Regions from separate parts of the Buttiauxella noackiae genome, predicted to be linked through region 2. Evidence: riboswitches for the same ligand, from Rfam matches in the RefSeq annotation. Region 2 holds a riboswitch; each other region holds the start of a gene.

Region 1 (9,713 bases), on a different contig from region 2:
TGCGGGCCCCCGTCAATTCATTTGAGTTTTAACCTTGCGGCCGTACTCCCCAGGCGGTCGACTTAACGCGTTAGCTCCGGAAGCCACTCCTCAAGGGAACAACCTCCAAGTCGACATCGTTTACGGCGTGGACTACCAGGGTATCTAATCCTGTTTGCTCCCCACGCTTTCGCACCTGAGCGTCAGTCTTTGTCCAGGGGGCCGCCTTCGCCACCGGTATTCCTCCAGATCTCTACGCATTTCACCGCTACACCTGGAATTCTACCCCCCTCTACAAGACTCTAGCCTGCCAGTTTCGAATGCAGTTCCCAGGTTGAGCCCGGGGATTTCACATCCGACTTGACAGACCGCCTGCGTGCGCTTTACGCCCAGTAATTCCGATTAACGCTTGCACCCTCCGTATTACCGCGGCTGCTGGCACGGAGTTAGCCGGTGCTTCTTCTGCGAGTAACGTCAATCACTGCGGTTATTAACCACAATGCCTTCCTCCTCGCTGAAAGTACTTTACAACCCGAAGGCCTTCTTCATACACGCGGCATGGCTGCATCAGGCTTGCGCCCATTGTGCAATATTCCCCACTGCTGCCTCCCGTAGGAGTCTGGACCGTGTCTCAGTTCCAGTGTGGCTGGTCATCCTCTCAGACCAGCTAGGGATCGTCGCCTAGGTGAGCCATTACCTCACCTACTAGCTAATCCCATCTGGGCACATCTGATGGCAAGAGGCCCGAAGGTCCCCCTCTTTGGTCCGAAGACGTTATGCGGTATTAGCTACCGTTTCCAGTAGTTATCCCCCTCCATCAGGCAGTTTCCCAGACATTACTCACCCGTCCGCCGCTCGTCACCCAGGAGCAAGCTCCCTGTGCTACCGCTCGACTTGCATGTGTTAGGCCTGCCGCCAGCGTTCAATCTGAGCCATGATCAAACTCTTCAATTAAAAGCTTGATTTGCTTCAACTCGTGAAGCGGTGCTCAAAAATTAACTTTCGTAATAATTCAACTAAATGAATTACTGCTTGGTCACTCTTCAAGACTTGATATTTTTTGTGATACCCAAAGGTATCTGAGATATCAATCCTGCGAGTGCCCACACAGATTGTCTGATAAATTGTTAAAGAGCAGTGAGTTGCGCGCTTTCGCTTGCTAACTCGAGGTGGCGTATATTACGCTTTCCTCTTTCAGAGTCAAGCGATTATTTCGCGCTTTTCTCCAACTAACCAGCCGGTTTGTAAGCCGTTGTGCCGTGTCAGTGGAGGCGCAGTATAGGGATTTTCTGGAAGCTGACAACCCCTATTTTCAATTTTTATTTCAACCGTCTCTTTTTTATTCAAAATCGCTGCATACAGCTAGTTTTTCAAGCCTTGGAAAGCCATAACGCTGTAAAACGGGTGCTAATTGAGCAATCTCTGGCGTGAGCCCCATGCAGAACGCAATATTCTCATCTGCAGATAATGCATTCGGAGATTCATGTTCTAAAAGCCATACCGTACGGCGAGCAATTGCAGCACCTGAATCTATCAATCGAGTGCCTTCCGGCAGGACTTCCAGCAACTCTTCTTCTAATAGAGGGAAATGGGTGCAACCCAATACCACTGTATCTGGTGGTTCTTTCATTCTTAGCCACGGCCGAAGGATTTTACGCAGTTCCTCAAGGTCGACAGGTTGACCATGTAACTTGGCTTCTGCTAATTCCACCAGTTCCGCCGAACCGAGCATTTCGATTTTGCATTCCGAGGCAAAGCGTGCGACCAGTTCGTGCGTATAAGGACGGCGAACTGTACCGCGAGTCGCCAGTAAACCAACCACACCATTAGTCGTCAGGCGTGCAGCAGGCTTAATAGCTGGAACAACGCCTACAACAGGGAAAGCAAATTTCTCACGGAGCGCGGGAAGCGAAACGGTACTCACCGTATTGCAGGCGATGATAGCGAGTGCGAGTGGGTAGCGTTCCTGAACCGCAGTAACAATTTCAACTACGCGCTCAACTATGAACTCTTCGCTTTTCTCGCCGTAGGGAAATGCTACGTTATCGAAAGCATATATATAGTGCAGGTCAGGCAAAAGCTGCCGGACTTCGTCATACACAGAAAGCCCACCGACACCGGAGTCAAAAACCAGTACGGTGGGACGTGTATTAGAAGGTATAGCTGCCAGTGAGGTAGTATTCCCGTCCTGGGGTTTGATAGCCATAAACCGTCTCGTAATCTTTATCGAACAGGTTGGCGATTCTACCACGAACGGTGAGATGAGAGGTTATTGGATATGAGGCAGCGAGATCCCATAAACTTACCCCGCCCATTTTTACATCGCTGCTGGAGTCATAATCATAGTCATAACGTTCACCCATATATTGGTAAGTGACATCCCAACCCAACTGATACACTTGACCACTCAATTCATACTTCACCTGCTGTTTTGCACGACGAAGTAATAATTTATCGGTTTCATCATCGCGTGGATTGATGTACTGAAGTGTCAAGCGATGGTCCACCGGACCTGTAGTCACGCTTCCAGTCCATTCCATACCTTTAATCGTCGCGGATTTTACGTTGTAGTAACTATTATTGTCGTAATCAATGAGGTTTTGAATTTTGTAGCGGTATGCCGATAAGCGCCAATCCAATGGACCGGTTAAACCTTCCAATCCGGCTTCCCATTGTTTTGACTCTTCTGGTTTCAGATTTGGATTGGAAGCAATACCAAAACGGTCCGCACCAAACTGTTGCCCTAAAGATGGTGCGAGGAATCCTGTACCGTAAGAAAGTGTCGTACGGTAACCTTCTACAAATTCCCAACCAGCAGCAGTTTGCCATGTACCATGCCAGCCAAATTGCTCATCATGGTCTTCACGACCAGAGGCTTCCAAAGTAACGCTTTCTATCTGCTGTTGGCCAGTAAGGTAAAGGCCTGTGTTATCACGCGTATAACTATCTTTCGCAGGCGCGCCAGCATAGGTTTCACCATAAGAAGTCAGCTTTTCTTGTTTCCAGTCGATTCCTGCGCTTATCGCGCCGTGCCCGACTTCAACATTATTACCCCACTGGATATAACGTTGTTCCATATCATCAAGAGTTGTCCCTTCTTGATAACGTCCAGCCAGGCTACTGTAGTTGTAATCTTTTATGCGCTGATAATTAGCCAGTAATTGCGACGAGTAAATTCCAGAATTGAAATTCAGGCCGGTATCCCAAGACTGGGTGTAGTTTTGATGCTCATCACCACCGCCATCGTAACCCCAATTACCTTGATCATAATCTGCATTGCTGGAATAACCGTAACCCCGGAAGAAACCAGCAAAATTATCATTGAATTTATGCTCAACACCGCCCCAGAACAGTTTATTACGATACCCATCTCGATCGGCATCACCGCTATAACTTGAGCCAGGTTGAACATTAAAACCATTTGTAGTCTGATACGCCCCAGCCGCCGTGAAGACAGTATCGCCAACCTTTTGGCGTAAAGTGCCATCATATTGCTGATAGCCATTCGAGCCGATGCCTGCATTAATCTGCGAACGATCATCGCCATCCTGGGTAATAATGTTGACGACCCCGCCAATAGCACCCGAACCATAAACAGCTGAACGCGGCCCCCGTATGTATTCAATTCGCTGAACCAGGGATACCGGAATTTGGTCTATATCGGAATTATTTGAAATTCCAGGACGGGCAATAGGAATGCCATCAACCAAAACTAAAACATGTCGTGCCTCTGTCCCGCGAACAAAAAGTGATGCACTTTGTCCCATACCACCGTTTTGTGCGATATCAACACCAGGCAAGCGACGCATAACATCCAGCACCGTTTTTGACTGCCATCTTTCTATGTCCGCTTTGGTCACAACATCGGTAGGAGCCAACACAGTATTCACCGGTTGCTGAAAACGGTTTGCCGTTACGATTAGAGTGTCATCAGAATTGCTGTCTTGCGCCCAGGCAGAAAAAGCCGTTACGGACACAGCCGTAAACAGCGAAAGTTTTTTAATCATCATTTATATAAGCATCCACTTCCATTAAGGATGCCGCAGACATAACAGATAGCACGCGATAGTTATGCAGATTGCGACGTATACCGGCAGGTCTTCGGGCTTGGAGGTGTTTTACGGATGATGACTTCCCACTTTATTAAGCAGTGTCTGCACTTGGCTCTCATCCCACTATTCCTTACCGCTGCGCGTCAGCCCCAGAATTGCACTGGGTTCCCTTTTAACTTGTAAAAAGGCCGGAAACGCTATGCTACGACGTTGTTAATAATCTTGTCTATAAGCATCAAAATGCAACAGCACTGGACATCACGCACCTATTCCCTACAATTCGCCGCGTAGTTTGACTTTACTTACAGGTATCAGCTCATGACCCCCGAACATCTCCCGATTGAACAATACGACGCGCAACTGGCCGAAAAAGTCGCCCGCTTGCAAAGCATGATGGCCCCTTTTGCAGCTCCCGCGCCGGAGGTGTTCCGTTCGCCAGTCAGCCATTATCGGATGCGCGCTGAATTCCGCATCTGGCACGATGAAGGCGACCTGTACCACATCATGTTTGACCAGGAAACCAAGCAACGTATTCGAGTCAATAGTTTCCCGGCAGCAAGTGCGCTTATCAACGCGCTAATGCCAGCAATGCTCGATGGAGTACGTGATATTCCCGCCCTACGTTATAAGCTTTTCCAGATTGATTATCTGACTACCATGAGCAATCAGGCTGTGGTTTCGTTACTTTATCATCGCAAGTTGGATGAAGAGTGGCAGCAACACGCTGAAGCATTGCGCGATAATCTGCGTGCCCAGGGTTTCAACGTGCATTTAATTGGCCGTGCTACAAAGACCAAAATCGAGTTAGATCAGGATTTCATTGATGAGCGTTTGACCGTTGCCGGTAAAGAGATGATTTATCGCCAGGTTGAGAATAGTTTTACTCAGCCGAATGCCGCGATGAATGTTCATATGCTGGAATGGGCACTGGATGCAACTCAGGGTTCCAGGGGCGATTTGCTGGAATTGTACTGTGGTAACGGTAACTTCTCCCTGGCGCTGGCACGAAACTTTAACCGCGTGCTGGCGACTGAAATCGCCAAACCGTCAGTTGCGGCTGCACAGTACAACATTGCGGCGAATGAAATTGAAAACGTGCAGATTATTCGTATGGCAGCAGAGGATTTTACTCAGGCAATGAATGGCGTACGTGAGTTTAAGCGCCTGAAAGGTATCGACCTGAAAGGCTATCAGTGCGAAACCATTTTCGTCGATCCACCGCGTAGCGGCCTGGATGCAGACACGGTGAAGATGGTGCAGGCATACCCGCGTATTCTCTATATTTCCTGCAATCCACAAACCCTATGCGAGAATCTGGAAGTATTAAGCGAAACCCATAATGTGTCGCGTCTGGCGCTCTTCGACCAGTTCCCGTATACACATCATATGGAATGCGGTGTGTGGCTGACACGCAAATAGCAAAACGGACGCCGAGGCGTCCGTTATTATTTCTGGCTAGGAATACTATTCAGTGACCTGCGCTTTACGGGCACGAACTTTGAAACCAATCCAGAACAGCAATGCGACTGAAAGCACCGCAGGCAAGAAGTTAGAGCCAATCGCCGGATACTCAGCCCGCACAACCGCGCTATATAACAAGACCCCTAACACGAAGCACGCCGCAGCAATACTTGGTAGGCCAACTGGCATCGTACGGTTCAGGTAGCGTTGATGCAAACAGTACACTGTTAGCACCAACGTGATCATCGGGAAAATGGAAAACGGTACGACCGAGCTAAATAGCGCGACAAACGTTCCGTTAATTGCCAGGCCTGCAATAAACGCAAACCCGAGCGTACCTCTCTCTTGTAACTGTTTCATTGCTCTTCCTTTACTCACTCTTCAGATATTTGAGCTAATGCCACTTTTTCTTGCTCCCGGCGATACCAGTAGTACGCACCTTTTGAAATCATGCGTAACTGAAGTACCAGGCGCTCTTCAAGCTGACGACGCTGATCGGCATCAACGTCCAGCGCTTCAGCACCAGCACTAAAGACAATCGTAACCATTGCTTCTGCCTGCGCTTCAGTAAAGCTGCGAGGCATGCGATTTTCGAGTTCCAGATAGTCAGCAAGTTCCGCAATAAAGTGCTGAATTTCACGGGCAACAGCGGCACGAAATGCGGCAGAAGTTCCGGAACGCTCACGCAACAACAAACGGAACGCGTTGGGATTATTACCGATAAATTCCATAAATGTTGAGACGGAGGTACGGATTACACTTCCGCCTTTAGCAATTCTTTGCCGTGCCTGACGCATCAACTGGCGCAACATCAGGCCACTTTCATCAACCATCGTTAAACCCAGTTCGTCAACATCACGAAAGTGGCGATAAAACGATGTTGGCGCTATACCAGCCTCACGGGCGACCTCGCGCAAACTCAGGCTGGCAAAACTTCGTTCAGCACTTAACTGGCTAAACGCGGCTTCGACCAGAGAACGCCTGGTTCTTTCTTTTTGTTGCGCTCTTACACCCATCATATTGCCTGAATCTCTTAATCGAACTCGCACTATACCAGAGAATAACTTAACTGGTTTTATACAGGATTGTGAATGATTGTTTACGCGAGCCGCCTCGCGTTACACAGCAAAAAGCACAAGGATAATTGGGTTATCCCGCTGTTGATGTTACCATTGTGTTGCTTTTATGTATAAGAACAGGTAAGCCTTACCATGTCACACACCTACGATTATGACGCAATAGTAATTGGTTCCGGTCCTGGCGGCGAAGGTGCCGCAATGGGGCTGGTGAAACTCGGAGCAAGGGTAGCCGTTGTTGAGCGCTACCATAACGTGGGTGGCGGTTGCACTCACTGGGGAACCATCCCCTCAAAGGCGCTGCGCCACGCAGTCAGCCGCATTATCGAATTTAACCAAAACCCTTTATATAGCGACCACACCCATCTCCTCCGTTCTTCCTTTGCCGACATTCTTAATCACGCTGATAGCGTCATTAACCAACAAACTCGCATGCGCCAGAGCTTTTATGAGCGTAATCGCTGCGAGATGTTACAGGGGGATGCACGTTTTGTAGATGCGCATACTATTTCGCTGGAATGCCATGATGGCTCGGTGGAGATGATCACCGCCGAGAAGTTCATTATTGCTTGTGGCTCGCGCCCTTATCGTCCGCCAGAAGTCGATTTCAGCCATCCGCGAGTGTACGACAGCGATTCCATTCTTAATCTGCATCACGAACCACGCCACGTCATTATTTATGGCGCAGGGGTGATTGGCTGCGAGTATGCGTCGATTTTCCGTGGCATGAACGTCAAGGTTGATTTGATTAATACCCGCGATCGCCTGTTGGCATTTCTCGATCAAGAGATGTCCGACTCGCTCTCTTACCACTTCTGGAATAGCGGTGTCGTTATTCGCCACAACGAAGAGTTTGAGAACATCGAAGGCGTGGAAGATGGCGTTATTGTCTCGCTAAAATCAGGCAAAAAAGTGAAAGCCGACTGCCTGCTTTATGCGAACGGGCGCACGGGTAATACCGATTCGCTGTCACTGGAAAATGTTGGGCTGGAAGCCGATGGCCGCGGTCTGTTGAAGGTCAACAGCATGTATCAGACCGCACAACCGCATATCTATGCCGTCGGCGATGTGATTGGTTACCCAAGCCTGGCATCTGCGGCTTACGATCAGGGCAGAATCGCGGCCCAGGCCCTGGTTAAAGGCGAAGCAACGGCGCATCTGATTGAAGATATTCCGACCGGTATTTATACCATCCCGGAAATTAGTTCAGTCGGCAAAACCGAGCAGCAATTAACGTCGATGAAAGTACCGTACGAAGTGGGACGGGCGCAGTTCAAACATCTCGCTCGCGCGCAAATTGTCGGTATGAACGTGGGTACGCTAAAAATTCTCTTCCATCGTGAGACGAAAGAGATTTTAGGGATTCACTGCTTTGGTGAACGCGCGGCAGAAATTATTCACATCGGCCAGGCAATTATGGAGCAGAAAGGTGGCGGCAACACGATTGAGTACTTTGTTAACACCACCTTCAACTACCCGACGATGGCGGAGGCCTATCGGGTAGCGGCTTTAAACGGCTTGAACCGCTTGTTTTAACTCTGACTCAAAATGGCCATCCATATGTGTACGGATGGCCTCTGCGAGTTGCTCATAGCGGCCACGTAGTGGAGAACCCGGACGATAAACCAGGCCAATAGTACGACGCGGCTCTGGTTTATAACATGGCAGATAAACCACGCCGTCACGGCAGCGCTCGTTTGGAACGGCCAGCGCAGGTAACAATGTTATCCCACTTCCGGCAGCGACCATGTTACGCAGCGTTTCAAGGCTGGTTGCACGGAAATGCGTGTCTTCTTCAGCTCCCGCTTCAAAACAGAAACCCAGCGCCTGATCGCGCAGGCAATGCCCGTCTTCGAGCATCAGCAACTTTTCACCGGCAAGATCCGACAATGGTACGCGATCACGGTCCGCCCACGGGTGATCCTGATAGATCGCCAGCATCATTGGCTCATCAAACAACGGCACTTCAATAAAGGCTTCGCTCTCTTTCACCAAAGCGAGAATCGCACAATCGAGTTTTCCGCTATCAAGCTGCGCTAACAGCTGATGGGTTTGCGCCTCGTGCAGATACATTTCTAGTTTGGGGAAAGTTTTATGCAGCATTGGGATAATCTGCGGCAGCAGATAAGGCCCAACGGTTGGAATTAAGCCAATGTGCAGCGGTCCGGACATCGCCTCGCCCTGCTGACTCGCCATTTCTTTAAGGACTTTAACTTCTCGCAGTACAGTGCGAGCCTGGTCCACCAGCAACAAACCCGCCTGAGTGAACAACACTTTACGGCTGGTGCGTTCAAGCAACATCACGCCGAGTTCATCTTCAAGTTTCCGAATCTGGCCGCTAAGCGTTGGCTGACTGACATGGCAGGCATCCGCTGCCCGACGAAAGTGACGATGCTCAGACAGCGCCACCAGGTATTCTAGATCACGAATATTCATTCTCTATCCTCCGTCGCCATGATAGCCCATGGCGATAGAAATCATAGCAACGAACGATTATCCCTATCAACCATTCATATTGAATAATAGCCATCAACAGCACAAACCATCCATGAAGCGTGGTTGTGTTGTAGGGAAACGCCTGTTCTCCGAACTAAGTACTGAAGCCAACGTGAATCATTTAGCGGACATTAAGTCCGCTCTTTTTTTATTCGTTAGATACAAAAAAAGCCCGGCAGAAGGCCAGGCTCATTTTATCCTGCAAATCATTTACACCAGGCGCTGCTTCGCATCGGCAATCGCCAAAGCCACCTGTTGAGGAGAGACGCCGCCCTTGGCTGCACGTTTATCCAGGCACGATTGCAGAGACAAAATCGGATAAACATCATCACCGATTGCGCCACTAAATTTCTGTAAATCAGCAAGCGACAATGCCTCCAGTGCTTTGCCCTGGCGAATTGCTTCTACCACCGCTTCACCCACGATATGGTGCGCTTCACGGAACGGAACGCCTTTCGCTACCAGGTAATCAGCCAGCTCGGTTGCGTTAGCATAACCCTGCTCGGCAGCTTCTTTACAACGTGGACGTTTCACCTGGATACCATCGAGCACCAGCACGGACATATGCAAGCAATCAAGCCAGGTGTCGAGCGCGTCGAACAGGCCTTCTTTGTCTTCCTGCATATCCTTGTTATACGCCAGCGGCAGC
Region 2 (9,713 bases):
TTGCCGACGATACCTTTGTTAATGCACCACCACCGCCACAAATCCAGGCGGGCTCATGGGTATTGATGGATTACACCACCGGGCAAGTTCTGACTGCGCAAAATGAACACGTGCGACGCAACCCAGCGAGTCTTACCAAACTGATGACCGGTTATGTGGTCGATCGCGCCATCGATAGCGGGCGCATCTCACCTGACGATATGGTAACCGTTGGCAAAGATGCCTGGGCGAAAGACAATCCGGTGTTTGACGGTTCATCGTTAATGTTCCTCAAAGCAGGAGACAGATTAACGGTCCGTGATTTAAGCCGCGGCTTAATTGTTGATTCGGGTAACGATGCATGTGTAGCCCTGGCCGATTACGTGGCGGGCGGGCAGCCACAGTTTGTGGCGATGATGAACAAATATGTGCAGCAACTCCGCTTGCGCGATACCCATTTTGAAACGGTTCATGGCCTTGATGCACCGGGTCAGCATAGCTCGGCCTACGATCTTGCGGTGTTATCCCGCGCCATCATCCACGGTGAGCCTGACTTCTATCATATGTACAGCGAGCGCAGCCTCACCTGGAATGGCATCACTCAGCAGAATCGCAACGGCCTGCTTTGGGATAAAAATCTCGACGTTGATGGGCTGAAAACTGGCCACACAGCCAGCGCCGGCTTTAACATTATTGCTTCCAGCGTTGATGGCGATCGCCGCCTGATTGCCGTTGTAATGGGCGGAGAAAGTCCGAAAGGGCGTGAAGAGCAGGCGCGTAAATTATTGCATTGGGGTCAGGATAATTTTGATACCGTGCAGGTGCTGCATAAAGGCAAAAAAATTGGTACCGAAACCATCTGGTACGGTGATAAGAAGAAAGTAGAAGTTGGCACCAATCAGGATGTGTATCTGGCGCTGCCAAAATCAGAAGTGCCAAACATTAAAGCCAAATATGTTCTCGATAAACCAGAAATGGAAGCGCCTGTCCTGGCAAACCAGCATGTCGGTGAAGTTGAACTTTTTGACCGCGACAAGCTGATTGCACACTGGCCATTGGTGACGCTAACTGACGTCAAAAAGGGCAGTGCGTGGTCGCGATTTAGCGATTATCTGAGCCACAAGCTGTAGTTGCTTAAACATTTTAATTGGCTGACTTTTTGTCGGCCTTTTTTTCGCCTGTAGCCCTAACCAGTGCTTCTCGGCTGTACTACGATCTATTGGCGTAAAGCGATCTTGCTCGCAAAGCAACCACATCACCTTGCCAAAGGATTGCTTCCCTGCAATAGAGGGGTGTATTTATATACAGTGCTTTTAATCGGGTCAGGAGGTCATATGGAATTTAACGTACAACAAGTTCATGAGCGTAAAGTAGCGGGTTTTCATATGGTAGGGCCGTGGGAAAAAACGGTTCAACAAGGATTTGAGCAACTTTCTCTATGGGTGAAATCTCATAAAGTTGTCGGTGAAGAGTGGCTGGCGGTGTACTACGATAACCCAGATGTCGTACCTGCGGAAAAGCTCCGTTGCGATACGGTTGTTTCTGTTGCGGAAGATTTTACCGTGCCTGAAAACAGTGAAGGTGTCATCACTACACGCATCGAAGCAGGGCAATATGCCGTCGCACGCGCACGTGTTGATAACAATGATTTTCAGCAGCAATGGGAAAGTTTCTTCGATGCTGTAGAAGGCGATAATCGCTACCAGATAACCGGCAAACCGTGCTTCGAGCACTATCTGAATGATGGTTCCGAAAGTGGGGTATGGGAAATTGATATGTATATCCCTGTAGCAGATCAAGTCTGAAGCTGATGGGGGCTTTGGCCCCCTAACTTTGTGATGCTCATCCTAAAAAAATAGGTACAATCACGCTTTTGTTTCAGGAGAGCCGGGTGTGCGCCCCGACAAATCATTAAGCCCGTTTGAACTCCGCGTTTATCGCAATTATCGAATGGTGCATGGCGTGCGTATCGCGCTGGCATTTGTTCTTACCTTTCTCATTGTTCATCTTCTGAAAGTTCCGGAAGGTACATGGCCATTAATCACTTTAGTGGTGGTGATGGGGCCAATTTCCTTTTGGGGAAATGTGGTACCTCGAGCCTTTGAACGTATCGGTGGCACTATCTGTGGCGCAACCATGGGGCTTATTGCGCTTAGGTTAGAATTGTTCTCTCTGCCATTGATGTTGGTTTGGTGTGCTTTCGCGATGTTTATTTGCGGTTATCTGGCACTGGGGAAACGCCCTTATCAGGCTCTGCTGATTGGCATTACCCTTGCAGTTGTGGTGGGTGCACCAGCTGGCGATATGGAAATTGCGATGTGGCGCAGTGGTGATGTTATCTTCGGATCATTACTGGCAATGCTATTTACCAGTATTTATCCGCAGCGTGCGTTTATTCACTGGCGTATTCAAATGGCGAATTTCGTCACCGCGTTTGGCCGGGTTTATAACGCAGGTTTATCCCCGAACTTACTCGAGCGTCCGCGGCTGGAAAAACACCTGCATCAGGTGTTAACCGATGTGGTGAAAATGCGCGCGCTGATTGGGCCGAGCAGCAAAGAAACCCACATCCAGAAATCTATTTTCGAAGCGATACAAACTGTCAGCCGAAATATGGTGTGCACGCTTGAGCTGCAAATCAATGCTTACTGGGCTTCCCGAGAGAGCCATTTCCTGATGATCAATGCTCATACTCTGCGTGATACTCAGCAGATGACGCAACGCACGCTTGCAGCGATTGCCCTGGCATTGCATGACGGCAACCCATCACCGATTTCTGCGAATAACGAAAAATTGACCGAAATCGTCAGCGAGTTGCGCCAGCTAATGCAGGAAGGTGAAAATGGGAAACTTCAGGAAACCCCAATTCACGGTTATGTGTGGTTGAGTCTGGAGCTTGCTCGCCAACTTGAATTACTCTCGCAGTTGATCTGCCGCGCGTTACGCAAATAATTGCGGGGCGCGGAGCGAATTGCTGGTTTCGATTCAGCACCAATTGAGGTTAAGATAGCGAAAGAGACTAATCGCCTGTAATGTTCGGGTTGTAGAGCCCGAAACCGAGCGGGGATAAAAGAATTGTCAGCGACCGCCGCTACCATTAAGGTAATCTTATGGCGGTTGTCTTAACGAATCCGAGTATGAAATTAGCAGGGGTATAAAAATGGAACAAACTAAACCTTCTTTCCAGGACGTGCTTGAGTTTGTGCGTCTGTTCCGTCGTAAAAACAAGCTGCAACGTGAGATTCAAGACGTTCAGAAAAAGATCCGTGATAACTCAAAACGTGTTCTGCTGCTTGATAACCTGAGCGACTACATTAAGCCTGGGATGAGCATTGAAGCTATTCAGGGCATCATTGCCAGCATGAAAACCGACTATGAAGACCGTGTTGATGACTACATCATCAAGAATGCTGAGCTGTCTAAAGAGCGTCGTGAAATTTCCAAAAAGCTGAAAGTGATGGGTGAAATCAAACCCGAGTAAATTTACCCGCCATACTTCGAGTGGGTTGGCTGCGTTCACTTGCCGCCTTCGTGCAATTCGAATTATTTAGGGTAAATAGTGTTGATTTTGAAAACCGCCGATTCGGCGGTTTTTTTTTGCAAGAACTCAGCGCACTCCGCCCTCTATCATCTTTACCAGATGCTGCTGTGGGTAATGCCTGTCAATCTCTAAATCCTTTATTAGCCAGAGGATTTTCTCAACATCCTGCTTACTGCTATCAAGCAACAATCCCACCACACTGCCGCTATGCGCCACATTTAATCCGTATAAGTCTAACTCCTCGATCAGAGCTAAGAGCTGGGAAAACATCGGTTTCACTAACAGTTGTTGGCAGGCTTTGGCACTCATTGTCGCGGCTTGACCTAACAACCGGGCGTCCTGTTGCTGGCAACTGTGTTGCAGCGTCTGCCAGGCGTTATCCAATAGTCGAGCGTTACGGATTAACACGGGTTCCCGCTGGCAACGATGATAATCCTCCGTCAATAGAGTGGTATTGCTCTCAAGCAGTAGGATTTCCACCATTGGTGTGGGCTGGCAGCTAATTTGTACTTGTGCCTGGATATGGTCAAAAAGGGTTGGATTGCGAAAAATCGTGCTGTCCGTAGGTTCTAGTTGTACGCATAAACCAGCAAGTGTGGATTCATCAAGCATTTCACCTAAATGGCGAGCCGTGGCAACCGCGGTGGCGGCAATATCCGCAGTACTGCTGGCAAGTCCTTTCCCGACCGGAATCGTTGACTCAAGCTTAATATTCAGGCTGTTTGCTAATGCAGTGGAATAACCATAGTACGCGACGACGCGCTCCAGCATCTGGCGCATTCGGGGGCGTTCGCCGGGGAGTTTCATACCTTCACTCACCTCAACGGTGCTAAACCAGTCAATCGGGCAGGATACGAGTTTTTCCCCGCCACCTATCCAGCCCTGAATTAACTCGCCGCAGGATGCAGGGCAGCGTGCTTCAGCCATGGTATTGGCCACTCTTTTTCATGTTGGGATTCATTCTGTTTTTCACCGCAGGCGCAGGATGATACCACAGCAGCACACGCCAACGATTAGGGGGTAAGCCTTAATAAAAATCAGTAAAAATTGTTATAGCGCAACAATCAATATCTATTAGCTTTTACACTAGACCCTCATTTAAATATTTATCTGCGTGATGATTTAAAAACGTCATGCAGTAAAACGGTAATTAAAACAGATACAACTGACTCGTTTATGCCATGTGTCAAACATGGCTGGGAAGGGGGTGACAATCCCCCGCAGCCCCCGCTGCTGTGATGCTGACGAACCTGCGTAACCACTGATCGTTGATTGGGAAGGGCAGGTAAGAATGAAGCTAAGCCAGAAGACCGACTTGTCACTATTACTCTAAAACAACTCCTTCGGTGGGAAGTCAGTTGTCATCAGATGCGTGCAGCCGCAGGGTGCGCGCACGTGCTGACATCCGCATTTTGCCGAATAAATCAAAAAGGCAATTATGGCAGGGGCAGCGAAACAAGCATTCGTCATTGCAGGAACCAGCAGCGGTTGTGGCAAAACTACCGTCACGCTCGGGTTGCTCCGTGCCCTCATGCTGCGCGGTCTGCGCGTTCAACCTTTCAAAATCGGCCCTGATTACCTCGACAGTGGCTGGCACAGTGCTGTTACCGGCATTGCCTCGCGTAATCTCGATGCCTTCATGCTGCCCATTCCAACGCTTAATGGTCTGTTTGCAAAACAAATGCAGCAGGCTGATGTGGCCGTTATCGAAGGCGTGATGGGTTTGTACGACGGCTACGGAACAGACCCTAATTATTGCAGCAGCGCCGCAATGGCAAAACAGCTCGGTTGCCCGGTGATTTTGCTGGTGGATGGCAAAGCCGTATCCACCTCGATTGCTGCAACGGTAATGGGCTTCCAGCGATTTGACCCAACGTTGAATATCGCGGGCGTTATCCTCAATCGAGTCAATAGCGACAGCCATTATCAGTTACTTGCCGATGCCATCACCCGTTATTGTGGCATTCCTGTGCTTGGCCGTGTGCCTGTCATGGCTGATGTGGCTTTGCCTGCACGGCATCTTGGACTTGTTCCGGCGCAAGAAAATGCGCCGCAAGATGAATGCTGGCAGCAGCTTGCACAGCAGCTTGAAAAAACGGTCAATATTGACCATCTGTTGAATTTATCACGCCTGAATTCGCTGCCACCAGGTGAAGTGCCTGCCGTTCCTGATGCAGCATTGGCTGATGGGCTTACGCTTGCGCTTGCTGAAGATGAAGCCTTCAACTTTTACTATCCGGATAACCTCGAATTGCTCGAGCAGGCAGGGGTGAAAATCCAACGTTTTAGCCCATTGCATGACACTAAACTTCCCGAGTGCCAAATGATCTGGCTGGGTGGTGGTTACCCCGAAGTTCATGGCGCGAAACTTGCCGCCAATATCAAAATGCGTGAATCCCTGCAAAGAGCACATCAGCAGCGAGTGCCGCTGTATGCCGAATGTGGCGGGTTGATGTATTTGGGTGAGTCGCTGACTGACGGCAATGATGAAACTCATGCCATGTGTGGCGTATTACCCGGTCACAGCCAGATGGGCAAGCGACTGACGCGTTTTGGCTACTGCGAAGCCACGGCATTGCATGACACGTTACTTGCCAAAAAAGGCGAAACCTTGCGTGGCCATGAGTTTCACTATTCTGATTTCAGCGGCCCGTTACCTGCCGCTCTCGATTGCTGTAAATGGCGCGATGGCGTTGCTATTTCGCGTTGGCAGGGTGGTTTTCAGCATCATGCGACCTTTGCAAGCTACCTGCATGTTCATTTCGCCCAACGTCCATCGTTACTCAATCGCTGGTTAGCACTTGCGAGGAATCACCTATGACACTACTTGCATGGGTTGTTGCGTGGTTACTGGATTATTGGCTTGGTGACCCGCATCACTGGCCACATCCGGTGCGCTGGATTGGTAATCTCATCAGCTTTACGCAGCGCCAGATACGCCGGTGCTGCAAAAGTGACCGTGCATTGAAAATCGGTGGCGGCGTGTTATGGCTGATTGTGGTGGGTTCAACCTGGATTGTGAGTTGGGGAATCTTACACCTCGCAAACCTGGTATCTGCGTGGCTCGGCTGGTTGGTTGAAGTCTGGATGATTTACACCGTGCTTGCCGCCCGTTGCTTGAGCGACGCGGCTCTCGAAGTTTATCGCGCGCTCAAAGATGGCACGTTAGAAGAGAGTCGCGAGAAGTTATCGTGGATTGTTGGCCGCGATACCTCGCAACTGGAGCGTCCACAAATTACTCGTGCGGTGGTTGAAACCGTGGCAGAAAATAGTGTCGATGGTGTGATTGCCCCACTGTTTTTCCTGATGATTGGCGGTGCGCCACTTGCCCTGGCCTACAAAGCTATCAACACCCTCGATTCGATGGTCGGTTATAAAACCGAAAAATATCGCGCTATTGGTTATGTCAGCGCCCGGATTGATGACCTCGCTAATTTCATTCCCGCCAGGTTGAGCTGGTTACTGCTTACTCTCGCAGCCTTTTTCTTGCGAGCCAATCCTCGTCAGGCGCTGCTTATCGGCTGGCGTGACCGCTATCAACACAGCAGCCCGAATTGTGCCTGGCCTGAGGCAACCGTTGCCGGCGCGCTGGGTATTCGATTGGGCGGGCCGAACACCTATTTTGGCGAGCGAGTAGAAAAACCGTGGATGGGGGATGAGCAACGTGGCATTGCCCTCGACGACATTACTCGCACCATTCAACTCATGATGTTGGCTTCGCTGTTTGCTTTGCTGCTGTTTGCCGCATTGCGCACACTTGCGCCCGGCATAGCTTAAGGACACCTGATGAACTACCTGCAAAAACCCCAGCTTATTGAGCAACACAGTTTTGAAATTATTAGCGAAATTATTGCTGCCGAACGCCCGGAATATCGTTTTAACGGTGCTATCCAGGAAGCGATGATCAAGCGGGTTATTCACACCACGGCTGATTTTGAGTGGCTGGATATTCTGTGGTTCTCCCCGGATGTTATCGAAAAATTGACCGCCAGTTTGTTGCGCGGCTGCACGTTGTACACCGACACCACCATGGCACTTTCGGGGATCAACAAGACCCTTCTTGCGGAGTTTGGCTGTAGTTGCCGCTGCTTTATTAGCGACCCGCGCGTGGTGGCTCATGCCAAAGAGCAGGGCGTCACTCGTTCTATGGCGGCGGTAGATCTGGCATTGGAAGAAGAGGGCGAGAAGGTCTTTGTCTTTGGTAATGCACCAACGGCACTGTTTCGCCTATTGGAAAAAGGTGCAACACCTTCTGCTGTTATCGGTGTGCCTGTTGGGTTTGTCGGAGCGGAGGAGTCCAAAGAAGCATTAGTCAAAAGTGGTTTGCCGGCAATTGCTGCACGTGGGCGTAAGGGGGGCAGCAATGTCGCCGCCGCTATCGTTAATGCGCTGCTCTATCGTATGCGGGAGGCTTAGTGAGCGAGCAACATGCCGATTGCGTCTGGCATAAAGGCAAGGCCTACCGCAAGGGTTATACCACCGGTTCATGTGCTACCGCTGCGGCTAAAGTCGCGGCGCTGATGGTTTTACGCCAGCACATTATCGACCAGGTTTCTATCGTCACGCCATCAGGTGTCACGCTGCATCTTAATGTTGAAATGCCAATAATCGAAGGGCAGCAGGCAATCGCCGCCATTCGTAAAGACGGCGGCGACGACATTGATGCTACTCACGGCATGCTGATTTTCGCCCGTGTGCAGCTTAATGACAGCGGCACGATTGCGCTGCGCGGTGGTACTGGAGTCGGCGTGGTGACACGCAAAGGTATCGGTTTGCCGATTGGTGAATCAGCGATTAATCGCACGCCGCGCCAGACCATAGAAGCCGCGGTACGTGAAGTTATCGGCGCAGTACGTGGTGCAGAGATTGAAATTTTTGCTCCGGAAGGTGAGGAGCGGGCAAAGAAAACCTACAACCATCGCCTCGGGATTTTGGGCGGCATTTCCATCATTGGCACTACCGGTATTGTGATGCCAATGTCCGAAGAAAGCTGGAAGCGTTCGCTGGCACTTGAGCTGGAAATGAAACGTGCAGCCGGGCTGGATAAAGTGATTCTGGTGCCGGGCAATCACGGCGAACGTTTTGTCCGCGAGCAACTGGATTTGGACAGTGAATGTGTGGTGACGATGAGTAATTTCGTCGGCTACATGATTCAGGAAGCGGTGCGACTTGAGTACCGCCACATCGTGTTGATTGGCCATCCGGGCAAATTGGTGAAAGTCGCTGCCGGTATTTTCCACACCCACAGCCACATTGCCGATGGGCGCATGGAGACGCTGGTCGCACACCTGGCACTTATGGGTGCGCCGTTTGCGTTACTTGAAGCTGTCAGCCAGTGCGACACCACGGAAGCGGCGCTTGAAATCATCGCCGAACAAGGCTGGATGGGGGTGTTCGAACGCCTGGCCGTCCGCATCTGTGAGCGTGTTAATGAGATGCTGCGTTTCACCCAATCCCCACCTAAGTGCGATGCCATTTTATTCTCTTTTGATAACAACGTTTTAGGCAGTAGCCGCCCGGTAGCTGAAATAGCTCAGGAGTTGCGATGCTGACCGTCGTAGGTATTGGACCTGGTGCTGCGGAGTATCTGACTTTCCAGGCACATCGCGCCATTAATGACGCTGAGATTTTGGTCGGCGGCAAGCGCCAACTGGCGTTGTTTGCTGAGTTTGGTGGCGAAACGCGGCTGCTGGATAGCGATCTTGATGGTTTGGTTGTCTGGCTTGCCGAGAACATGGCTAAGCGCATTGTAGTGCTGGCCTCGGGTGACCCGTTGATTTACGGCATTGGTAAACGTCTGGCAGCAAATTTCCCGCCTGAACAACTGCGCATTATTCCCGGCATTAGCTCAGTTCAATATCTGTGCGCCAAAGCGGCCGTTGATATGAACGACTTATGGATAACCAGCAGCCATGGGCGCGAGCCAGATTTCAAAGCGATTGCGGCGCACCAAAAAGTGGCAATGGTCACCGACACCATCATCGGGCCGCATGTCATTGCCCAAGAGTTGCTGAAACGTGGCCTCAATCCCACCCTAATTATTGGCGAGAATCTTTCGTCAGCAGATGAACGAATCCATCGCTTGCGCGCTGCCGATGTGGCGCAGTCTTACGCGATGAATGTGGTGATAATCCTCAATGAAAGATGATCTCTTTTTACGCGGTGCACGCGTGCCGATGACCAAAGAAGTAGT
Region 3 (9,713 bases), on a different contig from region 2:
CTTTGGTTGCGCTACCCTTGACATAAAAAACGTATTTTTCCATTTCAGACTCCCCTGAGAAGTTGAATACGAACTCATCATTATTATTAACTAAATAGCAAGTCATACTATGCTAGTTTTAGTTTGAAAAAGGTTAACCATGTCAAAGTAGTGGTTAAATTCTAGCATGGGAATTAATAACATTATGGTGCCCACGATCTACCCATATGATTGGCTACAACCTTCAGTTAGGAATTAATAAACAGTATTATTAGCCGGTGTATTCTCCATGACTCTTAAGGTTCAAAATCAACCAATGAGATCTCCTTTACCTTTGCTTGCTGCGGGCAGTTTACGACTGGCTTTAACCCCGCTACTTAACCATTTTACCCAACTCACAGGAATTGAGGTTGCAGCACAATATGGCCCGGCAGGATTGTTGAGAGAGCGTATTGAGGCGGGTGAGCCCTGCGCCCTTTTCGCTTCCGCCAACCGGGAGCATCCTCAGCATTTACTGACGGCAGGGAAAGCGACTGAAACCCATACTTTTACCTGCAATCAACTGGTATTAACTACGCAAAAAAGTGGTGAATGGCTGGATTTGCTCGCTGATCCCACGCTACGGATTGGCACTTCCACACCGGGATGCGACCCGTCTGGCGATTACACCTGGGCACTGTTTGATAAACTCGAGCTACTTCAGCCGGGTCTTGGGCAACAACTGCGTCAGCGCGCAATTCCGCTGGTTGGTGGACGTGATACGCTCAGCATCCCGCCGGGAGAACTGGCTAGCGCCTGGATTTTGCACCAGGGCTTCGCCGATGTGTTTATCGGCTACGCGCATTATGGTAAAGCACTGGCCAGGCACACGGATATCCGTTGCGTAGCGATTGCGCCTGAACACAATATTCAGTGCGAATATCAGTTGGCTGTGCTTGAGAATTCCGCAGAAGTAATGGCGCTGGTTGAATTTATTCTTAGCCCTGACGGACAAAGGTTTCTGACTAGCGCGGGTTTTTTACCGCTTACTTCTCAATCGTAAAGAGTGGCGCAACAAACGGGGTGGCATAGTTGTCCATCCTGATTTTCCTCAACGTTAAACCGTAGGCTTGATACATATTCTCTTCAGTAACGATGGTGTCTGTTGTGCCAGCCAACCATTTTCCACCAGGCAAAAGTAACAACGTATGCGTTGCAACCTGTAATGCATGAACCGGATCATGGGTGGTAAAAACGATGCCGCGATGCTGCCGGTGAGCCAGATCGCTAATCAGTTGCAACACCACCTGTTGGTTGGCTAAATCCAGTGCTGAACAAGGTTCATCCAGCAATAAGATTTGGCTGGCAGTTACTAGCGCACGGGCAATCATCACTAATTGCTGTTGCCCGCCAGAAAGTGAAGTAAAAGGCGTTGAAACTAACTGAGCTATATTTAACTGCTCCAGCGCCTCGATAACTTTCTGCTTGTCCTCACTGCCCGGTTGTGAAAATAGTTTCACATGCTGCGCCCTTCCCATCAGCACCACATCGCTTACTGAGTACGGAAAGGGCAAGTGCGAATGTTGCGCCACAATGCCAATTCCCCCCTCATTCTCTATATTCCCTGCGAGGGGTTTTAATGTACCGGTCAAAGTGTCAAGCAACGTGCTTTTCCCCAAACCGTTGCGTCCGAGAACAGCCCAGACTTCCCCTTGCTGGCAATGGAAACTGAGTGGTTCAAACAATGGCGTTTTGTGTCCATACAATAGTTGCTGAACACGTAATTCACCCGTTTTCATCGACGGCCTCTGCGGCTTGAGTGTATTAGCAAAAAGGTAAACAGCGGTGCACCCAATAAAGCGGTGATGATTCCCAGTGGAATTTCGGCTTGCATTAACGTGCGGGCAATATCATCGACGACAATCATAAAACCGCCCCCCATCCAGAATGCGGTAGGGAGCAAGCGGCGATGGTCAACTCCCACGAGAAGACGCGCCAGATGAGGAATGACTAATCCTACCCACGCGATACTGCCACTGACAGCAACCTGTGCTGCGACTAAAAATGCACAGCAAACCAATACGCTGCGTCGCAGAGGCACCACGGAAACACCCAATGCCTGCGCCTCTTTATCGTTAAGTGACAATAAGTTAATGCGCCAACGCAGTTGGAACAAAATCGCACCAGAAATTATGACCGGAACAGCCAGCATCAAAACTTTATGCCAGTTGGCGGTTGCGAAACTCCCCAATAACCAGAAGACAATGTTAGGTAACACTTCTTCTGTATCAGCCTGGTATTGAATAAGGCTTACCAGGGCGGCAAAAAAACCGCTCAGGATGATGCCGGAGAGAATCAGCACCAACGCGTTTTCTCGCCCCTGCAAAGCGGCAATCGCATAAACCAGAATCAATGCGCTCAGGCCGAAGAAAAATGTCGACCCCATCATCAATAATGGGTCAAGCCCCAGCAGTATCGCCAGTGTGCCGCCAAAAGCAGAGCCGGAAGTCACGCCGATGATATGTGGATCAACCAGCGGATTATGGAAAACCCCTTGCAGGGTTGCGCCGCATAACCCCAATGCACCACCGGCAAGCAAGGCCATCAGAATACGCGGTAGCCTTACCGTCCAGATGACCTGGTTGGCAATGCCTTGCGTGTCGGAGAAATGAGTTAGCTGATGGAGAACTTCACTTAGCGTAAGTGAATATTGACCTAAGCAAAGTGAAGCAACTCCCAGCAACAGCACTGAGAGAATCAGTACCAGTTGCTGGGGAATAAATGACTCACTACTTAGCATCGGGCTGCCAGTTCACACGATAAAATTTCTGGTAGTAATCTTGTGCCTGGGCATCAACATCGATGTTTTTATAAGCATCCGGGTAGAGTTTTTTCGCCATCCACAGCTCACCAATTGCCAAAGCTTCCGGCATTGGGTAACCCCAGGCTTTAGCATATTCAGGCATTAACCAGACACGGTGGTTTTTCACAGCATCGATCCCCTGCCAGTTCGGGTCGTTCAGGATTTCAGACACCACCTGCGGATAGCGGTCCTGCACGAAGATAACTTGTGGGTTCCACTGTAACACCTGCTCCAATGAAACCTGGCGCGCACCTTTGACACTGGCAGCAGCGACGTTCAGCGCACCTGCGTGCTTCATCATAAGCCCGGTGTATTTGCCTGAGCCATAAGTCATCAAATCAGGGTTCGCCATGTAGACACGCACTTTCTGTGCATCCGGGATATTCGCAACCGGTGCGTTAAATTTCTCACGTGCCGCAAAGGTATACTTGATGAGTGCTTCACCCTGAGGTTTGCGCCCTACCACATCAGCAATTAAGCGGATGCCTTGTTTTAGCCCTTCGTTGTAGGCCAGCTCTTCATCCGCCATCGTCGGATTCATTTTATCCTGCTGCCCATCAGCATCCTTTCTCAAAGAGACTGCCACGACAGGGATTCCAGCATTCTGAATCTGCTGAATCATCTCAGCGGGTGCATAGTTGGCGACGAATACCACCTGCGGGTGAATGGCCAGCAAGCTTTCGATATTTACCGCGGTGAGATCACCTGGAGTAGGCAGTGAGTTAATCTCAGGCATAAAGCGTGAAAACTCAGGGCCAAGCTGTTTTTTCCAGCTGGTCATCACACCGGCTATTTCATTTTGTGCATTGAGCTGAACCAATAGATTCAAGGTCTGATGCTGTAACACCACCACTTTTTCAACATGGTCAGGAATAGTGACCTGGCGACCAAGTTGGTCAGTGATGATTCTGTCTGCCTGAGCGTTTAATGCGAAAAATGCACTGGCGAGAACCAGCGCGATATTACGAAGGATTAACATAATTGCCATCTGGAAAGGAGTAAATTCGATGTGTATTTAATTATATAACGTAGTCGATGGCAACTGATTATCGATCCTTACTGCTTGCCTGGCAAAACATGGCTGCTATCCTAAGCGCCATTTTCAGCTAATGACATTGCCGATGAACGCGCCTGAAAGCCTGCTATCTGTTCGTAACCTCACCCACTTCTTTGCCGGTAAAACACCACAGGTGAATGCGGTGTCATTTGATATTTATCCCGGTGAGTTTGTTTCGATAATAGGTCCAAATGGTAGCGGGAAATCGACTGTTTTACGGCTTATCATCAGTGAACTGTTACCCGCCAGCGGTGAGGTTGTGATTCAGGGTAAAGCGTTACGCACCATGAAACCCATTGAACGCGCTCGCTCCGTCGCGCTACTGACCCAACATGACAATGCCGATTTACGTCTGACAGTGCGTGAATATGTGGCATTGGGGCGCATCCCATGGCAGGCCGAATACCCAAACGTTGAACATGAAAAAGCCATCACTGAGGCGATTAACGATGTTGGCATCACACACCTGCAACAGGTCTCTTTGGGAAAATTATCCGGCGGTGAGCGCCAGCGTGCAGGCTTAGCCCGTGTTCTGGCACAACAACCAGCTTTGCTGTTGTTGGATGAACCAACAAATCATCTCGATCCACTCGCCCGCCATCAGCTGCTCAGTCTCGTCAGGCACAAGAACATCACCACCATTGCGGTATTGCATGATCTTGAATTGATTCAACCTTTCTCAGACCAGGTTCTGATGATGAACCAGGGGCAACTGGTTTGCCGTGGCACGCCGGCGCAGGTTCTGGACTCGCCCTGGCTTGCCAGGATATTCGGTATGCGAAGCCTGCACGTCACACATCCAAACAGTGGCAAAACACTGCGCATCTTCGAAGCCCTGCCATCACAATTTGATTGAAATACAAATAACTAAGTATTGTTTGATCTGACCAGACCTATTCACCCCATCAATTCCTGTATGGTGCGGCGGTTTATCAGGAAGCGAGATTTTCGCTTTCGGTTCTGCCGTTTTAGCGCACGTCGCTATCCGGGAAGTGAGGTGAAATTCCTCCGCAGCCCCCGCTGCTGTAATGCTGACGACACCACACATGCCACTGTCTGTTGACGGGAAGGCGTGGTGAAGAATGATGCTAAGCCAGAAGACCGACGGCACAACCTCAAGAACGACCCTTCGGTGGGAAGGCGTTGTGTCACAGGTCGCGGTTTACTACCGTCATTTGCCACACCTGTACACAACTCAGTGTCGGGAAGTGTGCACAGGTGAGGTTTCATTCTGGACACCCTGTCCCGCTATTCATGTCCACAGAGCCAATCATGTGTGGCAGTAGTGAATCAGGAGTATGTGTGAAAAAATCAATTCTGGCGGCGTTACTGGCCGTGGTTTCCAACGGCGCGGCTGCCTCTGGTTTCCCGGTAACCGTCGATAACTGCGGGCAACCTTTAACGTTCACGCAAGCCCCTAAACGCATGGTCGTTCATGATATCAATATGTCCGAAATGGCGTTTTCCCTACATTTACAACCGGAAATTGTTGGCGTTAGCGGCATTTCCGGCTGGTACAAAAATATCCCGGCATTTACTCGTTTGCAGGGTTCTATTCCGGAGATTGCGCCCAAATACCCTTCGATGGAAACGTTATTGGCGGCAAAGCCCGACCTGTTCTTCGCAGGCTGGAACTACGGTTTACGCGGCGACGTCACGCCGCAGGCGCTGGCAAAATTTGATATCAAGACGCTGATCCTGAGCGAAAGCTGTATTCACGTTAATAGCCATCGTCCACGCGCCAGTATGGATTTGCTGTATGGCGATATGCTGCGTCTGGGCAAAGTCTTTGGCAAAGAAGAAGATGCCGTGAAGTTGGTCGATAGCTGGAAAAAGCAGGTTGCGAACTTAACCAAAAAGACGGCCGGGCATAAACCCGTTCGCGTTTTCCTCTACGATTCTGGCGAAGATAAGCCGTTCACCAGCGGTGCGTATGCCATGCCAACGGCAATTATCGAAGCTGCTGGCGGTAAAAATGTCATGGATACGATGGATAAAAGCTGGGCCGCAACCAACTGGGAAAGTGTTGCCGCCGCGGAGCCTGAGTTTATTATTCTGATGGACTATCAGTCTGACTATAACGGTGGCGCTGATGGATTACGGCGTTTCCTGGAACAACATCCGCTGATGAAAAACACGCCAGCGGTGCTTCACCATCGCTATCTGAAACTTAAGTATCAGGAACTGACACCAGGGCCTGCCAATATCACCGCGATAACTAAACTTGCCCGTGCATTTTATCCGGCAGCGTTTAACTAATGTTCGCTAACAAGCGTTTTTTGCTGATATGGATAGCGGCCCCGCTGTTGCTTGCGGGGCTTGCTCTGGCAAGTGTTGCGAATGGCAGCGTACCCCTCTCTTTTTCACAAGTGTTGACCGCCCTCGGCCTGATGCATGGGGAAGTCGCACCGATGATAAAGAGCATCGTGCTCGAATTACGGCTACCGCGCACGATACTTGGCATGATTGCCGGTGCCGGGTTGGCCCTGGTCGGTTCATTGCTGCAAACCACCACACGCAACGATTTAGCCGATCCCTTTTTATTCGGCCTGTCTTCTGGTGCTTCTGCAGGCGTGGTACTGGTGATAACCCGTCTTGGTGACAGTCTGGGATCGTGGACATTACCCATCGCCGCATTTGTCGGTGGGATGCTATCTGCCGCTGCCGTGATGATTATTTTTATGTCGCAGTCACATAAAGGAACTGAAAAGCTGATTATATGCGGGCTGGCAGTGTCATTTTTATTTGGGGCGTTGACCAACTTCCTGATTTTTTCCGGCGATCAGCGCGCAGCCAGCAATGCACTGTTCTGGGCTCTCGGCGGTTTAGGTTTTGCGCGCTGGGAAAATCTCGGGTTTGCCGCTATCGCGCTGGTGATTCTCGTTGTGCTTATATCCCGGCGCTGGCAAGCCCTGGATGCGCTATTGGCTGGGGAACAAACCGCCTGGTCGCTGGGTATTAACGTCAATCGCTTACGAACCGAGGTTTTTCTCTGCTGTTCTATGGCCACCGCAATCCTGGTTTCGCTAACCGGGGTGATTGGTTTTGTGGGATTAATGGTGCCTCATCTGGCGCGCCCCTTTGCCGGAGTGCGCCACCGGAGATTACTGCCACTGGTGGGGATCATGGGGGCAATTATTCTCTCTGCGGGTGACATTCTGAGTCGAACACTCGCCGCCCCGCAGGAACTGCCAATTGGGATTATTACCGCCGGTGTGGGCGGAGTGTTTGTTCTGGTGATTTTGCTACGCCGCGTCAGTTAAGTACTAAGCATCACTACGGCGACGGCCTATCCACTCTTCAATCTGGATAGGCAACGCTTCCGGCGCTTTTCTAAACATTCTGCGCGCCAAATCCAGCACGGTGTGCTGAGCAAGCGCTTCTTCCATACGTTGCTGCGCAACCTGCATCACATGGCGCACACCGCACACACCTTCGCATGCCCATGCGGGAGCTGGCTCATCAAAGATAGCCATGCGCTGGCGAATCTCTTTACAGTCAAAAATCGATTTTTCACCATCGATGGCCGCGACTATATCCAGCACAGTTATCTGATCGGCAGGTTTCGCAAGGCGAAATCCCCCTCCTTTTCCTTCGGTGCTTTCAACCAACTGAGCTTTGGACAGCTTGGTAAAAATCTTCGCCAGATAGTCGTACGGAACGTTTTGTAGCTCAGCAATTTCCCGCACGCTCATCTCGCGTCCATCGCCTTTGCTATCAACCAGACACATCAGGCTATGGATGCCGTACTCCACGCCAGAACTGTAAAATGCCATAAATTCTCCGCTCCATTTATTCTGAGTTAAATGATAAATCCTTCCTTGTTTTGAAGCAATTTCTGTCAGTTTTAATTATTGGCTTGTTTTTAAATATCAATTAATTTCAAATAATTAAGATTAAATCCGTTTCCAGGAACCCTAAAGCTCTTGAAAATCTTAACTACGACAAATATTATCGTAGTTAAGATTTTCAATGACCGTCGAAAAACCAGGGATAAAACATGAAACAACAAATTCTTATTTTAGGCGCAGGGTTTGCAGGAATGTGGGCAGCATTGAGCGCTGCACGTTTAACCGATCTTCACGATCGTAACGATATTGAGATTACAGTCCTCGCACCGCAGCCAGAGCTCCGTATTCGCCCACGCTTTTATGAAGCAGGAGTTGAAAATTTTGCAGCGCCCCTATTACCGCTGTTTGCAGCCACAGGAGTGAAGTTTATTGCCGGGTCCGCCAAAGAGATTGATGTTGCGAACAAACAAGTGTGGTATCACACCGCGCAAGAGCAACTGGCAGCGCTTCACTATGACCGCCTGGTATTGGCCACCGGCAGTCAAATCAATCCAATTGTCCCTGGCGCACATGAGCATGCTTTTGATGTCGATACGCTAGAAAGCGCGGCTCATCTTGAAAAACACCTTCACCAGTTAGTGGAGCAACCCGATAGCCATGCACGTAATACCGTGGTGGTTTGTGGCGGTGGTTTCACTGGTATTGAACTGGCAACCGAACTCCCTACCCGTTTACGCGCTATTTTGGGAAATGAAACTCCGGTGCGTGTGATTATTGCAGACCGAAGCCCAGTGGTTGGTGGCCGGTACAGCGAAGATTTGTGTGCGGTTATCAAACAGGCAAGCGACGAGCTTGGTGTTGAATGGCAGCTTGAAGCAGATATTGCTTCTATCAATGAACATGGCGTTAAGTTTAAGAACGGCGATTTTATTGCTTCAACCACGGTGATTATGACCATGGGCGTACAGGCCAGTCCCCTTACCGCGCAAATTCCAGCCATGCGCGATGTACAAGGCCGCCTGCATGTTGATCAAAATCTGAAAGTAGTTGGCCATGAAGACATTTATGCGACCGGTGATGTGGCCCATGCCCGTACCGATGACAAAGGCAACACTGCCCTGATGACCTGCCAGCACGCAATCATGCTCGGACGTTTCGTGGGCAACAACGTTGCTGCTGACGTAATTGGTGCCAACCCATTGCCATACAGCCAGGTAAACTATGTGACTTGCCTGGATTTAGGTGCATGGGGTGCGGTTTACACAGAAGGATGGGATCAGGTCGTGAAATCTACCCGCGCGGAGGGTAAGAAAATTAAAATCGCTATTACTAACGAACTGATTTATCCACCTAAACCGGAGAAGGATATTGCCTTTGCGGCAGCCGATCCGTTAGCAGCGTTTGTTTAAGGTAAAAATTGCCGTAGCTGTATTAACCAGTCTGGCAAATATCTGCGATACCAGTCGATATACTTGCTGAGATCGGCCTTATGGTTTCGAGAAAGAATATCGAGGACTTCGGTGACTATCCATAATTTGCAGATAGCAATCTCCTGGGCCAGTGCTGCGGCATCAGCGGAAGGTGAAACTTCCTGATATCGTTTTGCGATATGAATGTAATCACAGATGTTTCCCATCCCTTTAATTAAGGGGGCGAGGTCAATTGCCGGGCTGCCGGTACTGAATCGCTCCCAGTCATATAACACCACTTCTCCCTTTTCTCTTATTCCCCAATTCCCTGCATTAGTATCGCCAGAGATAAGCGTTTGGGCGCTAAACAGGCATGAGCCATATTTTTCAAGATCGAGAAAAATCGCAACAGACTCATTTGGTAACTTCAGCAGCTCAAGCGCTTTTGTAGTTTTGTCCCGTAGCCAATGGTGGTGCTTAAAAGTCCAATGCTTATCGAAGGGATATTGGTGAATACGCGTAATTGTCGTTAACACATCGCGGTGTTCTGCTAACGCGTGTTGACTCAGAGCGTGGGGAATATATTCCAGGGTTAATGTCTGGGTTTGGGCATCGCAAGCTAACAGCTCGGGGAT

What was found. Region 2 has a riboswitch for cobalamin ahead of IX31_RS11980 (cobyrinic acid a,c-diamide synthase CobB). Riboswitches for the same ligand answer to the same signal wherever they lie in the genome.
Region 1: linked by a shared signal. The riboswitch ahead of btuB (TonB-dependent vitamin B12 receptor BtuB) and the one ahead of IX31_RS11980 (cobyrinic acid a,c-diamide synthase CobB) in region 2 are both predicted to bind cobalamin.
Region 3: linked by a shared signal. The riboswitch ahead of IX31_RS02595 (ABC transporter substrate-binding protein) and the one ahead of IX31_RS11980 (cobyrinic acid a,c-diamide synthase CobB) in region 2 are both predicted to bind cobalamin.

Annotation. Positions count from the first base shown of each region.
Region 1 is NZ_JPRU01000006.1:2,135-11,847, forward strand. It holds rRNA gene IX31_RS19990 (16S ribosomal RNA) at 1-933, opposite strand, end outside; gene murI (glutamate racemase) at 1,319-2,185, opposite strand; gene btuB (TonB-dependent vitamin B12 receptor BtuB) at 2,130-3,986, opposite strand; cobalamin riboswitch at 4,055-4,239, opposite strand; gene trmA (tRNA (uridine(54)-C5)-methyltransferase TrmA) at 4,350-5,450, shown strand; gene IX31_RS20010 (YijD family membrane protein) at 5,496-5,852, opposite strand; gene fabR (HTH-type transcriptional repressor FabR) at 5,867-6,511, opposite strand; gene sthA (Si-specific NAD(P)(+) transhydrogenase) at 6,704-8,104, shown strand; gene oxyR (DNA-binding transcriptional regulator OxyR) at 8,078-9,004, opposite strand; gene argH (argininosuccinate lyase) at 9,275-9,713, opposite strand, start outside.
Region 2 is NZ_JPRU01000002.1:747,687-757,399, reverse strand. It holds gene dacD (serine-type D-Ala-D-Ala carboxypeptidase DacD) at 1-1,109, shown strand, start outside; gene sbmC (DNA gyrase inhibitor SbmC) at 1,314-1,784, shown strand; gene IX31_RS11995 (FUSC family protein) at 1,873-2,931, shown strand; gene IX31_RS11990 (DUF496 family protein) at 3,140-3,460, shown strand; gene IX31_RS11985 (GHMP family kinase ATP-binding protein) at 3,587-4,447, opposite strand; cobalamin riboswitch at 4,674-4,853, shown strand; gene IX31_RS11980 (cobyrinic acid a,c-diamide synthase CobB) at 4,959-6,341, shown strand; gene cbiB (adenosylcobinamide-phosphate synthase CbiB) at 6,338-7,297, shown strand; gene IX31_RS11970 (cobalt-precorrin-8 methylmutase) at 7,307-7,936, shown strand; gene cbiD (cobalt-precorrin-5B (C(1))-methyltransferase CbiD) at 7,936-9,072, shown strand; gene IX31_RS11960 (cobalt-precorrin-7 (C(5))-methyltransferase) at 9,066-9,668, shown strand; gene IX31_RS11955 (decarboxylating cobalt-precorrin-6B (C(15))-methyltransferase) at 9,658-9,713, shown strand, end outside.
Region 3 is NZ_JPRU01000001.1:575,521-585,233, forward strand. It holds gene IX31_RS02565 (hypothetical protein) at 1-43, opposite strand, end outside; gene IX31_RS02570 (substrate-binding domain-containing protein) at 296-1,021, shown strand; gene IX31_RS02575 (ABC transporter ATP-binding protein) at 1,005-1,757, opposite strand; gene IX31_RS02580 (FecCD family ABC transporter permease) at 1,754-2,758, opposite strand; gene IX31_RS02585 (ABC transporter substrate-binding protein) at 2,748-3,800, opposite strand; gene IX31_RS02590 (ABC transporter ATP-binding protein) at 3,943-4,734, shown strand; cobalamin riboswitch at 4,825-5,002, shown strand; gene IX31_RS02595 (ABC transporter substrate-binding protein) at 5,181-6,137, shown strand; gene IX31_RS02600 (FecCD family ABC transporter permease) at 6,137-7,141, shown strand; gene IX31_RS02605 (RrF2 family transcriptional regulator) at 7,145-7,654, opposite strand; gene IX31_RS02610 (NAD(P)/FAD-dependent oxidoreductase) at 7,879-9,078, shown strand; gene IX31_RS02615 (phosphotransferase family protein) at 9,075-9,713, opposite strand, start outside.